3 regions of the Elstera cyanobacteriorum genome follow, and region 1 is predicted to be linked to each of the others. Evidence: riboswitches for the same ligand, from Rfam matches in the RefSeq annotation. Region 1 holds a riboswitch; each other region holds the start of a gene.
What was found. Region 1 has a riboswitch for cobalamin ahead of cobW (cobalamin biosynthesis protein CobW). Riboswitches for the same ligand answer to the same signal wherever they lie in the genome.
Positions count from the first base shown of each region.

Region 2: another riboswitch for cobalamin. It lies ahead of CHR90_RS15785 (energy-coupling factor ABC transporter permease); the one in region 1 lies ahead of cobW (cobalamin biosynthesis protein CobW).
Region 3: another riboswitch for cobalamin. It lies ahead of CHR90_RS08115 (TonB-dependent receptor plug domain-containing protein); the one in region 1 lies ahead of cobW (cobalamin biosynthesis protein CobW).

Region 1 covers NZ_NOXS01000035.1:100,261-103,669, reverse strand. The annotation lists gene cobN (cobaltochelatase subunit CobN) at 1-593, opposite strand, end outside; gene cobW (cobalamin biosynthesis protein CobW) at 597-1,628, opposite strand; cobalamin riboswitch at 1,745-1,945, opposite strand; gene cobO (cob(I)yrinic acid a,c-diamide adenosyltransferase) at 1,992-2,606, shown strand; gene CHR90_RS19305 (DUF6414 family protein) at 2,631-3,409, opposite strand, start outside.
Region 2 covers NZ_NOXS01000034.1:169,350-172,758, forward strand. The annotation lists gene CHR90_RS15780 (urea ABC transporter substrate-binding protein) at 1-623, opposite strand, end outside; gene CHR90_RS15785 (energy-coupling factor ABC transporter permease) at 734-1,411, opposite strand; cobalamin riboswitch at 1,447-1,658, opposite strand; gene CHR90_RS15790 (nickel/cobalt efflux transporter) at 1,690-2,466, opposite strand; gene CHR90_RS15795 (metal-sensing transcriptional repressor) at 2,473-2,724, opposite strand; gene queC (7-cyano-7-deazaguanine synthase QueC) at 2,794-3,409, opposite strand, start outside.
Region 3 covers NZ_NOXS01000031.1:159,884-163,292, reverse strand. The annotation lists gene CHR90_RS19190 (CHASE2 domain-containing protein) at 1-837, opposite strand, end outside; gene CHR90_RS19645 (hypothetical protein) at 772-1,065, shown strand; cobalamin riboswitch at 1,093-1,303, shown strand; gene CHR90_RS08115 (TonB-dependent receptor plug domain-containing protein) at 1,414-3,270, shown strand; gene CHR90_RS08110 (FecCD family ABC transporter permease) at 3,317-3,409, shown strand, end outside.

The DNA.
Region 1 (3,409 bases):
TAGAAGACTAAGGCGGCCCGCGCCGCGCCCGGCGGGGCGGGGTGGCAGGCCGGATCGAAGCGCCCGAAATCGGGCAGGGGGGCGGGCGGTAGCAGGGGCAGGGTTTCGCCCCGGCACCCGGCGTCGATCCAGTCCAGTACCTGTTCCATGTTCACAGGCCCGCCGGTCTGGAAATAGTCCCACAGGCGCGCCGTCACTGTGGGCGGGACGGTCGAGAGCGCGGTCAAGCGCGGGTCGGCGATGGCATCGCCGGGTAGGATCGCCAGTGCAATCCCCTGCCGTCGCGCCATTTGGGCCAGTTCTTCCGCCCCATACCGCCAATAGTCGAGGCCCCCGAGCAGGCGGACGAGGATCACCTTGGCGTGGCGGGCGGTTTTTTCGAGATAGAGATCGACCGAATAGGGATGCCGAAGCTGGGCCAGCGGCGCCAGCCTGCCCGCCACCCGCGCCGGACCGTCCGCATAGGCGGCGGCGAGGGCCGTTAGGTCGCTGTCGGAGAAGGACAGAAACAGCCAATCCGCCGGGGTCTGGTCAAGGTCCACCGCCGCCGATAGATCGTCGAGGCTGCGGGAGACAGTGGCGAGCAGGTGCATGGTTTAGCGCAGGGCGGCTTCGATCGCGGCCCGATCCAGCCCCTTCTGACCGATGACGACAAGCCGGGTGCCGCGCGCCTCCCCGGCTTTCCAGGGCCGGTCGAACCCCTGCTGAAGCCGGGTGCCGACGCCTTGGACCAGCAGGCGCATCGGTTTACCCGTTACCTCGGCAAAGCCCTTGAGGCGGATAATGTCGAACTGGTCCGCCAAGGCCGCGAGTTTGGCGACGAAGGGGCCGGGGGCGTCGATGGCCGGAAGATCAAGGACAAAACTGTCCCAATCGTCGTGATCATGGCCGTCTTCGGCGTCATGGTGCGACGGGCGGGCGGCGAGATCGTCTTCTGCCGCTGCGTGCAGCCCCAGCAGAACCGCCGGATCGATCTTACCGCCACTGGTGAGCAGGATTTTTACGGCACGCGGCACCGTGGCGGCGATGTCGGCGGCAACGGTTTCCTGCGCTGCCGGGTCCATCAGGTCAGTCTTGTTCAGCAGAATCAGATCGGCGCAGAGAAGCTGGTCTTCGTAGACCTCTTCCAGCGGGTTATCGTGATCTAGGGACGGGTCGGCGGCGCGCTGGGCGGCTAGTTTGTCGGGATCGTCGGCAAAGCGCCCCTCCGCCACAGCGGCGCCGTCGATGACCGCGACCACGCCGTCAACGGTCAGGCGGGCACGCAGCTCTGGCCAATCGAAGGCTTTTACCAGCGGTTTCGGCAAAGCGAGGCCGGAGGTTTCGATGACGATATGCTCCGGCGCGTCCGGGCGGGCCAGCAGCGCTTCGATGGCCGGGGCGAAATCATCGGCGACCGTGCAGCATAGGCAGCCGTTGGCAAGTTCGACGATATTGTCCTCGGGGCAGCTTTCAATGCCGCAGCCCTTCAGAATTTCGGCATCGATGCCAAGATCGCCGAACTCGTTGATGATCAGCGCAAGGCGGCGATTGCCCGCGTTCTCCAGCAAGTGCCGGATCAGCGTGGTTTTGCCGGCGCCCAGGAAGCCGGTGACGATGGTAACAGGCGTTTTACGAAGAGAGGTCATAGGATCGGGTCGCAAACCAAAAAGCGGGTGCCCGACAAAACCGCACGCCGGACGATGCCCGGACGCTCCCGGTGGACAGATCCTCCGGGCTTGCCATCGGGACACCCCGCCCGCGGCAAACGGTTGCTTCGACGGCAGGTCTCCTGGCTTGCGGGTCGCTGCGGTGCTTCCGCCTTCCCGGGGGGCGACCCCAGTGGCTGTGTGGAAGACCGCTCGCCGCTTACAGTTGCGGGGGCAGCTCGGGCCTTGGGCCTTTCGGCCCGCACCCGGATTCCCTATTGTGCGGCTCGCGCCGCACCGTCTTGGGCCTAGGAGTGACACCGGCCCCGGAGCTTGTCAAATCTTTGCGGGGGGAGCCTTGCCATGAGCCTCGATACGGCGGACGCCGAGCGTCACACGCTGAAAATGCAAAAGCGCAAAGCGGTGCAAGACGCCGAGGTGGCGTCGAAGACCATCGAAAAGGGCCTTATTATGGTCCATACCGGCGCCGGGAAAGGCAAATCCACGGCGGCGTTCGGGTTGATCCTGCGTGCCCTTGGCCACGGTTGGAAGATCGGCGTCGTTCAGTTCATCAAGGGCGCCTGGGATACGGGCGAACAGCGGGCGCTGGCGGTGGCCTTCCCCGATCACGTGACGTGGCGCGCGATGGGGGAGGGGTTTACTTGGGAAACCCAGGATAAGGCGCGCGATATGGCGGCGGCGGCGGCGGCCTGGGCGGAAGCGCAAGCGCTGATGGCTGATCCCGCCTATCGGTTGATCGTGCTGGACGAAATCAATATCGCCCTGCGCTACGATTACCTTGATCTCGCCGCCGTGCTGGCCGCGCTGGCCGCAAAACGCCCGGACCTCACCGTGGTGCTGACCGGGCGCAATGCCAAACCGGAGTTGATCGACGTGGCTGATCTTGTGACGGAAATGACGCTGGTGAAGCATCCTTTCAAAGCCGGGGTGAAGGCCCAGGCGGGGATTGAGTTTTAGGGAAAAGTCAAGTTTTTTGTTATTTTATATGCAAACTGACATGGCGATAACTCTGAAGGCTGGGCCATCGATGTAAAACTGGCATCCTTTTTCTGCTACTTCTTTCATTTTCGCCATACTTTCACGATATTTTATGCCGCTTGAACTTTCTCCGAGTAATTTTTCCAGTGTAATTTGAATTGTTGATATTATTGTTCTTTGAACTATACTTAATTTATCCCCCTCTGGGATATGTCTGTAGACGCGACCTATTATCTTAAAGTGTCCGTCTGTTAATTTTGCTTTTATAGAGCGTGCATCGGCATCACTTACATCAATATCTACAACGCCTATTTGTCTTCCATCTATAGGGGATACCATTATCATTTCTAAGAGGCCGGACCTTAAGTAATCTTCTTCAATCTCAGATAGTATTTTTAGAATAATTTCTTCGTATTTGGGTAGTTCTTTCATCATATTCGGGTCAAAAAAATTCTTATTCAATTTTGTTCCAAAATTTTTAATTATCTGAGCTATTATTGGTGCGGAAACTTTTGTTATTTCTATTATATTAAAAAAATCTATTGGCTTTAAGATGGCGTCAAGCTGAACAAAATGATCTCTCGGGAAATCACTGCTTAAAACAGTGGATTTGTGTATGTGCTTTTCTTCCTCTAAAGCATCTATTAGTGCCATGTGTAATCCACCGAGTGTATATCGTCTGGCTGTTTTCTCCAGAACAGACTTATTTCGTTCTGCTTCTAATGAAGATGATACTGGGGAAATAAAATCTTGGAGGAATTTAAATCCCAATGAAATGCTTC
Region 2 (3,409 bases), on a different contig from region 1:
TCCCCCACCACCTGCCCGCGCAGGGCGTTGGTTTGCAAGCGCACCAGCCGGGCGGCGATCCGCGCATTCACCCCATCGAGACCGACGATAAAAATGCGGCGCCCCAGCGTATCCATCGACCATTTGATCACCGGGATGATCTGCTGGTTGGGGGCGGAGCCGAGATAGAGGATGTTCGGCGACTCCTCGATCCCCTCGGTCGGATAGGGGTAGATCAACCCGGCGTCGGCGGCTTCGATCAGCGGGCGGACGCTTTTGCGGCAGCCGGAGGTGGCGCAGCCGAAAATGGCCGGAACCTTCTCCCGCCCCAGCAGGCGCTGCACTTCGGCCAGGGCGACGGCATTGTCCGACATCGTATCGGCGGTCACGGCCTCCAGCGGGCGCCCGAGCAAGCCACCGGCGGTATTGATTTCCTGGATCGCGAGGCGCTGGGCTTTTTCGACATTGCGATCGGCGACCGACAGCGGCCCCGTGCGGGCGATCAGCAGACCGATCTTGATCGGGCGGGTGCTGGCGGGCGGCCCATCGAGCGCGATGCGGATGGCCCCCATCGCCGCCAGTGTCGCAACGACGGTGACGAAGACCCCGACCATGAACCCATTGCGCCGCCGCCGCTTGACCATCGTTCCCCAACCCTTATTCGGCTGTCATTGTGCGGCAGGCGGTTGAGGCCGCAAATAAAAAACGGCGGGGTGCCGTGGCACACACCGCCGTTTCATGAGGGCCGGGGCCTTTACGCGGCGTTGAACAACCGGCGGTCGACCAGCCCGCTTCCCGCGAGCGACCGCAGCGTCTTAGCGCCCGCCAAGACGGCGAGATCGATCAGCGGTTCGATGGCGATCACCAGCAGATAGGCGCCGCCGAAACTGCCGACGGCGGTTAACGTCTCGCCAGCGACCCCTTGGCCGAAGAAGGCCCAGAAGGCTACCCAGGCGACGATTCCCGCCTGATAGGTCGCCGATAGCGCCAGCGCTTGGGCGTAGCGCAGATCGACATAGGCGGTGCCCGCCGAAATCACCTTGCCCGCCACATAGCGCAGCGCGAAGAGCGGCGCCAACAGCGTCGTAACATTCATCCCATATTGCGGCAGGTCGAAGGGCGCGAAGAACAGCCCTTGGATCAGCAGGCCCAACATCAGCCCGATTGCGGTCGGCGCCGCGCCAAGGATGAGGAACAGGGTGGAGCCGAGGATCAAATGAACCTCGGACACGCCGACCGGGTAATGCGGCAGGATTTCAAAGAAGGAAAACACCAGGGCCGTTGCCAGGATGCTACGGGCCGCAGGCGACAGCGGGCCGCGCGCTTTTACGGCGTCCCAGGCAGATTTGACGGTATAGCCGCCTAGGGCGGCGGCGGTCGTATAGCCAAGCCAGAGCTTCCCGCCCTCGACCAGACCGGGTTCGATATGCATCTCACTCTCCTCTGCCGTCACACCCGACGGCTTGCGGTTTCACGATGCACAGGGCCGGTCTCCTGACTCGCGGGTCGGTGCCGTATCCCGGTCTTCCCAAGCCTTGCGGCTCAGTGACGGTTCGGGGCGGCTCGCCGCATACAGTCGCGGGGGCGGTTGGGGTTGGGGCGCAGGCGCCAATCCCATTCCCGTTTCATCCCGGCGGTGGATGAGACCGCCATAGGACACCCTATGCCCGGCCATCAGGACGGGGAAACGGCGGGAGTGTCAAGCCGGGCTTACAGCACGCCTAGGCCGCGCAGCCCTTTAACGGCGAAATTCAGCGCTAGGACGAGGATCAGCAGCCCGGAGATCAGCGGCAGTGCCTCCGCCCACGCCGCGAGGCGCCCGCCGCGCCCGGCGGCATGGCGCAGGCCGAGGCTAGCGGCAATGCCGATCCCGACCAGGGTAACCGCCAGCCCGATGCTGAACGCCGCAACCATCCCCGCGCCGAGTGCCAGGGCTTTCACTTGCAGGCAGACGATCAGCACCGTGATCGCGGCCGGGCAGGGGGTTAGGCCGCCGGTAAAACCGAACCACGCGATCTGCCCGGCCCCGACCGGCCCCGCGCCGCCAAAGCGGGCGGCGATGTCGCGCGCATGGGCCGCCGCATGGGCGTCGTGATCGTGATCATGGTCGTGGTGGTCATGCGCATGGTCATGGTCGTGCCGGTGCGGCGCCCCTGCCGCCCAGACCAACCGCCCGCCCAGCACCGCGATAATCGCGCTCGATGCCAGCAACAACCAGGGTTCGGCTTTATCCAGAATGAGCGCATCCCCGAGGCTGAGGCCGATCAGGGCAATCGCCCAGACGACCAGCGAATGGCCCAAGGCGGCGGAAACTCCCAGCAGCACCGCCTGCTTTGGCGTGCCGCGAATGGCGACGATGAAGGCCGCCATCAGCGATTTCGAATGCCCTGGTTCAGCGGCGTGCAGCGCCCCCAGCAGCAGGGCGGCGGGCAGGTAGAGCCACGGGGTATGGCTGCCGTTTACGATGATCTGGGCGAGGTCCGGCATGGCTTCCTACAGGAATTTGGCGAGCTGCTTTAGCTCTTCGACAGCCGCAGGGACATTGCTGCCCGCATCGTCCAAACAGTGGAAAATGTGATCCTGGATCAGCTCTTTCTTCGCTTTGGCAATGGCGGCTTCCACCGCTTGAAGCTGCTGGGCCAACTCCAGGCAGGGTTTGCCAGCCTCGATCATGGTGATGACGGCGCGCAGGTGGCCATCGGCGCGCTTAAGGCGCCCGATGATTTTGGGGTGCGAGGCATGCATGCCCTTATCCTATCCCCCTGGAGAGGATATTCAAGCCCAAAAGAAAAGCGGCCCGCAGGCCGCTTTCAATCAGGGGGTTGTCGCCAAATCGGGCGGGTCGGCGCGATAGGCCTCCCAGCCGCGCGACCGCAGTTGACACGCCGGGCAGGTGCCGCAGCCGTGCCCCCAGGGGTGCAGATGGGTGCGGTCGCCGAGATAGCAGCTATGGCTTTCGCGGCGAATCAGTTCGATCAGATCGACGCCGCCCAGGGTTTCCGCCAGTTTCCAGGTTGCCGCCTTATCGAGCCACATCAGCGGCGTATGCAGCACGAAGCGCTTATCCATGCCCAGGCCCAGCGCCACTTGCAGTGCCTTAATCGTATCGTCGCGGCAGTCGGGGTAGCCCGAGTAATCAGTCTCGCACATCCCCCCCACCAGATGCCGCGCCCCGCGCCGGTACGCCAGCGCCGCCGCTACCGTGAACATCAGAATGTTCCGCCCCGGCACAAAGGTATTCGGCAGCCCGTTTTCGGCATAGGTGATGACGGTATCGGCGGTCATGGCCGTCTCGCCGATGGCGCCGACGACGCTTAGGTCGAGCAGATGATCCGGCCCCAGCTTGCCGCGCCATTGCGGAAACTGCGCTGCCAGCTCGTCGCGGATGGTCGCGCGGCACTCAAGCTCGATCTTATGGCGTTGGCCATAG
Region 3 (3,409 bases), on a different contig from region 1:
GCGCTTGGGATCAAAAGTTCCTTTAACAACTTCACGCGCGGAAAGATAGCGGGCGTCAGTCTTGATAGCGTAGTGAGGCCAAAGGTTAGCGCGAGCATCCGTAGGTACAACGAGTGTCGGTTGCCCCGGAACCTGAATCCCGATCTGCTCAATACCTAAAACCGCATTAGTTCGAACAGCATAGGTATTTAGACCGGCGGCAACCCGGATCATTTCCATTGATAGCGTAGGAAATGGTTTACCGCCAACATTGATAAACGCCGGTATACGCCGAACAACATTATCCCCATCGGCCGTATATGTAAATAAACCCCGCCCCTGCGCGCGCTGCTCTAGCACAGGAATATTAGGAATTAGCCCTGGAAAATTGTCCAAAAATGGAAGAGGGCTAGCCTGTATGATGGCCACTTGTGCAGGCGCTACACGATCAAGCCCGCGGGCATCAGAGGATGTCGTTTGCCCAAGAACAGAATTTGTTTCACCAAGGGCCTCTGCCAAAACAGCATCCGTATCTGGCAGTTCCCGCAACTGCGCTACCAGACTGCCCATGCCCTTAGGCAACGCCTCGGCCATCTGCTTTGGTGATAAACGATCTGCTTCGGCAAAGACAATATCGAACCCAATTGCAGCGGCGCCTGCCGCTTGGAGCTTTAGGACCATATCGGCGATAACCCCGCGCGACCAAGGCCATTGGCCGATTTCAGCGAGGCTGTCCTCATCGAGATCAACAACCGTTACCAACTGCTCATCTGACTGGCGGGGCTTCAGCACTTGGTAGGCATCGAACCCCTTAAGCCGCAAGATTTCTACCGGTGCGGGATCAAATCCCCGCAACACCACCAGCCCAACCAACGCCACCAGCGCCAGCCAGCGGCCTTTGCCGAAAACGGCTTTCAGCGCCTTGGCCGCCCGGCGGCGCACGGTTGGGCGATTATCGTTGGCGCCGCCATCGGGCGCTTCCTTTTCGATGGTATTCGCCGCCTGCTGCTGCATCGCCCGCCGCCCTTTGGTTTCGGTTGTTCTTTCTTGTACGGGAATCGCCGCGAATTTGCCGCAGTTTTGTGAGGCTTGACGCCCCCGCCCGGCCTGACTAGCGTTGCGCCCGGGATCGGTCGCCCCTAACCGGGCGTGAAAAGGGAACCGGGACAGGCCCATAAGGGCCGAAGCCGGGCTGCCCCCGCAACTGTAGGCACCGAGCCGCCCCCGCCCGTTTTTCGGGAAACCTCACTGGCCGCAACGCTGGGAAGAGGGGGCGCGGCGATGACGTGTCAGCCAGGAGACCTGCCGAACCTTGCGTGCGTGTCGCGACCGGTCGTCGGGGTGTACGGCAGGGACGGTTTCCCCGTTATGCGATTGCGCCCCTCGCGCCCCTTCCGGGTGCGGGGTTCAATTGCTTTGGACCGAGGATACCCGATGCGACCGACCTATCGCGCCCTAATCACCACCGCCCTCGCTGCTCTGACCCTGCCCGCCTGGGGCCAGGGGATCGGCACGCCACCCGCCGACAGCGTCACGGTTCTGGAGCCGGTGAATGTGACCGCCCAGCGCCTGCCCAGCCGCAGCGCCGAAACCGGCAGCGCGGTGACCGTCATCACCCCAAGCGAGATGGAAAAGCGCGGATCGGTGGAGGTGCTGGACCTGCTGAAGCGCGCCCCCGGCGTGTCGGTAGCCCGCAACGGCGGGTTCGGCGCCACGTCCAATCTGCGCATTCGCGGTTCCGACGTTGGGCAAGTGCTGGTGCTGATCGACGGCGTGCGCGTCAACGATGCCGCCGACGCCAGCGCCGCCTATGATTTCGCCGGGCTGACCGCCGATAGTGTAGAGCGGATCGAAGTGCTGCGCGGCCCGCAGTCGGCGCTGTATGGCAATGATGCGATGGGCGGCGTCGTCAATATCATCACCAAAAAAGGGCGCGGTCCCGCCAAGATTACGGCAATGACCGAAGCAGGCAGCTATCAAACGTTCCGCCAGCAGGCCGGGATTTCCGGCGCGCAGGATGGGTTCGATTACGCCCTGACCGCCGCTCATAGCCAAACCAAGGGCTTTTCCCGCATTTATGCCGGGCCAGAAAAAGATGGGGCGGAGCAGGCCAGCATCACCGGGCGCGGGGGTTATCGCTTCAACGAGACCTTCCGCCTGGGCGTTTCGGGCGGCTATCAGCACCTTGAATCGGACTTCGACCCCAGCGCCACCCGCGACGGTCCGGCGGTCGCCACCTCGAAGAAGCTCTTCGGGCGGGTCGACGGTACGGCCACGCTGCTCGATGGCCGGTTCGAGAATATCCTATCGTTGACCGCCAGCGATACCGACCGGGATTACGACGAACCCTTGGGCTTCTATCGCACCTCGCGCTACGAGGGGCAGACCTATGGCGCCGAGTATCAGGGCAATCTGACGCTGTTCGGCCAGGATGTTCTGACCGGCGGCCTATCCACCCGCACCGACAAAGCGCGCACGACGACCAACGGCAAGGCCGGGCCGCGCTTCAGCCAGGATACCAACAGCGTCTTCGGGCAATATAAGTGGAAGGCGACGGAAGCCTTCACCGTCACCCTCGGTGGGCGCTACGACGATGTGGAAAGTTTCGGCGGCAAAGGCACCTACCGGCTGACCGGTGCCTATCGCATCGCCAGCACCGGAACCACGCTGCGCGCGAGCTATGGCACGGGCGCCAAGGCGCCGACGCTGTTCCAGCGCTTCGATCCGCTCTACGGCAACCGCGCCCTCGACCTTGAAACCAACAAGGGTTTCGATGCCGGGATCGAGCAAGAGATCGGCAAGACGCTGACCGTCTCAGCCGGGGTCTTCCATACCCGCTACCGCAACCTTATTCAGTATCAGGGCCTTGGCTATACCAACATCGGCCGCGCCACCATGCGCGGGGCTGAATTTGGCGTGACGTGGAAGCCGCTGAGCGATCTCAGCCTCGCCGCCAATTACACCTATCTCGAAGCCGAAGACGCTAGCACTGACCAGCGCCTACCGCGCCGCCCGAAGCATACGGTGAACCTGACCGCCGATTACGCCGTCACCGAAAAATGGCAGGTCGGCGGGGCCATGCGCTTCGTGACCGAGCAGAACGACAATAGCTTCTCCAGCGATAAAATCCCGCCGGGGCTGATTTTCGATGCGCGCACGGCCTATCAGGTGATGCCCTGGGCGCAAATCTACCTGCGCGCCGATAATCTCTTCGATGCCGATGGCCGCGAATCCGCCCGCTACCGCGCGCCGGGCCGGTCGGTCTTCGCTGGGGTGAAGGCGGAGTTTTGATCAACCGGACGAACCCGTTAGGGGCGCGCCCCCCGGCAGGCGGCTGATGCACGCGCGGCTTTTGCTCGCCGCCCTCGCCGGGGTCGCGGGGCTGATTAGCCTGTTTTGGGGCGCATTGCCGTTGCGGCCGGAGACGGTC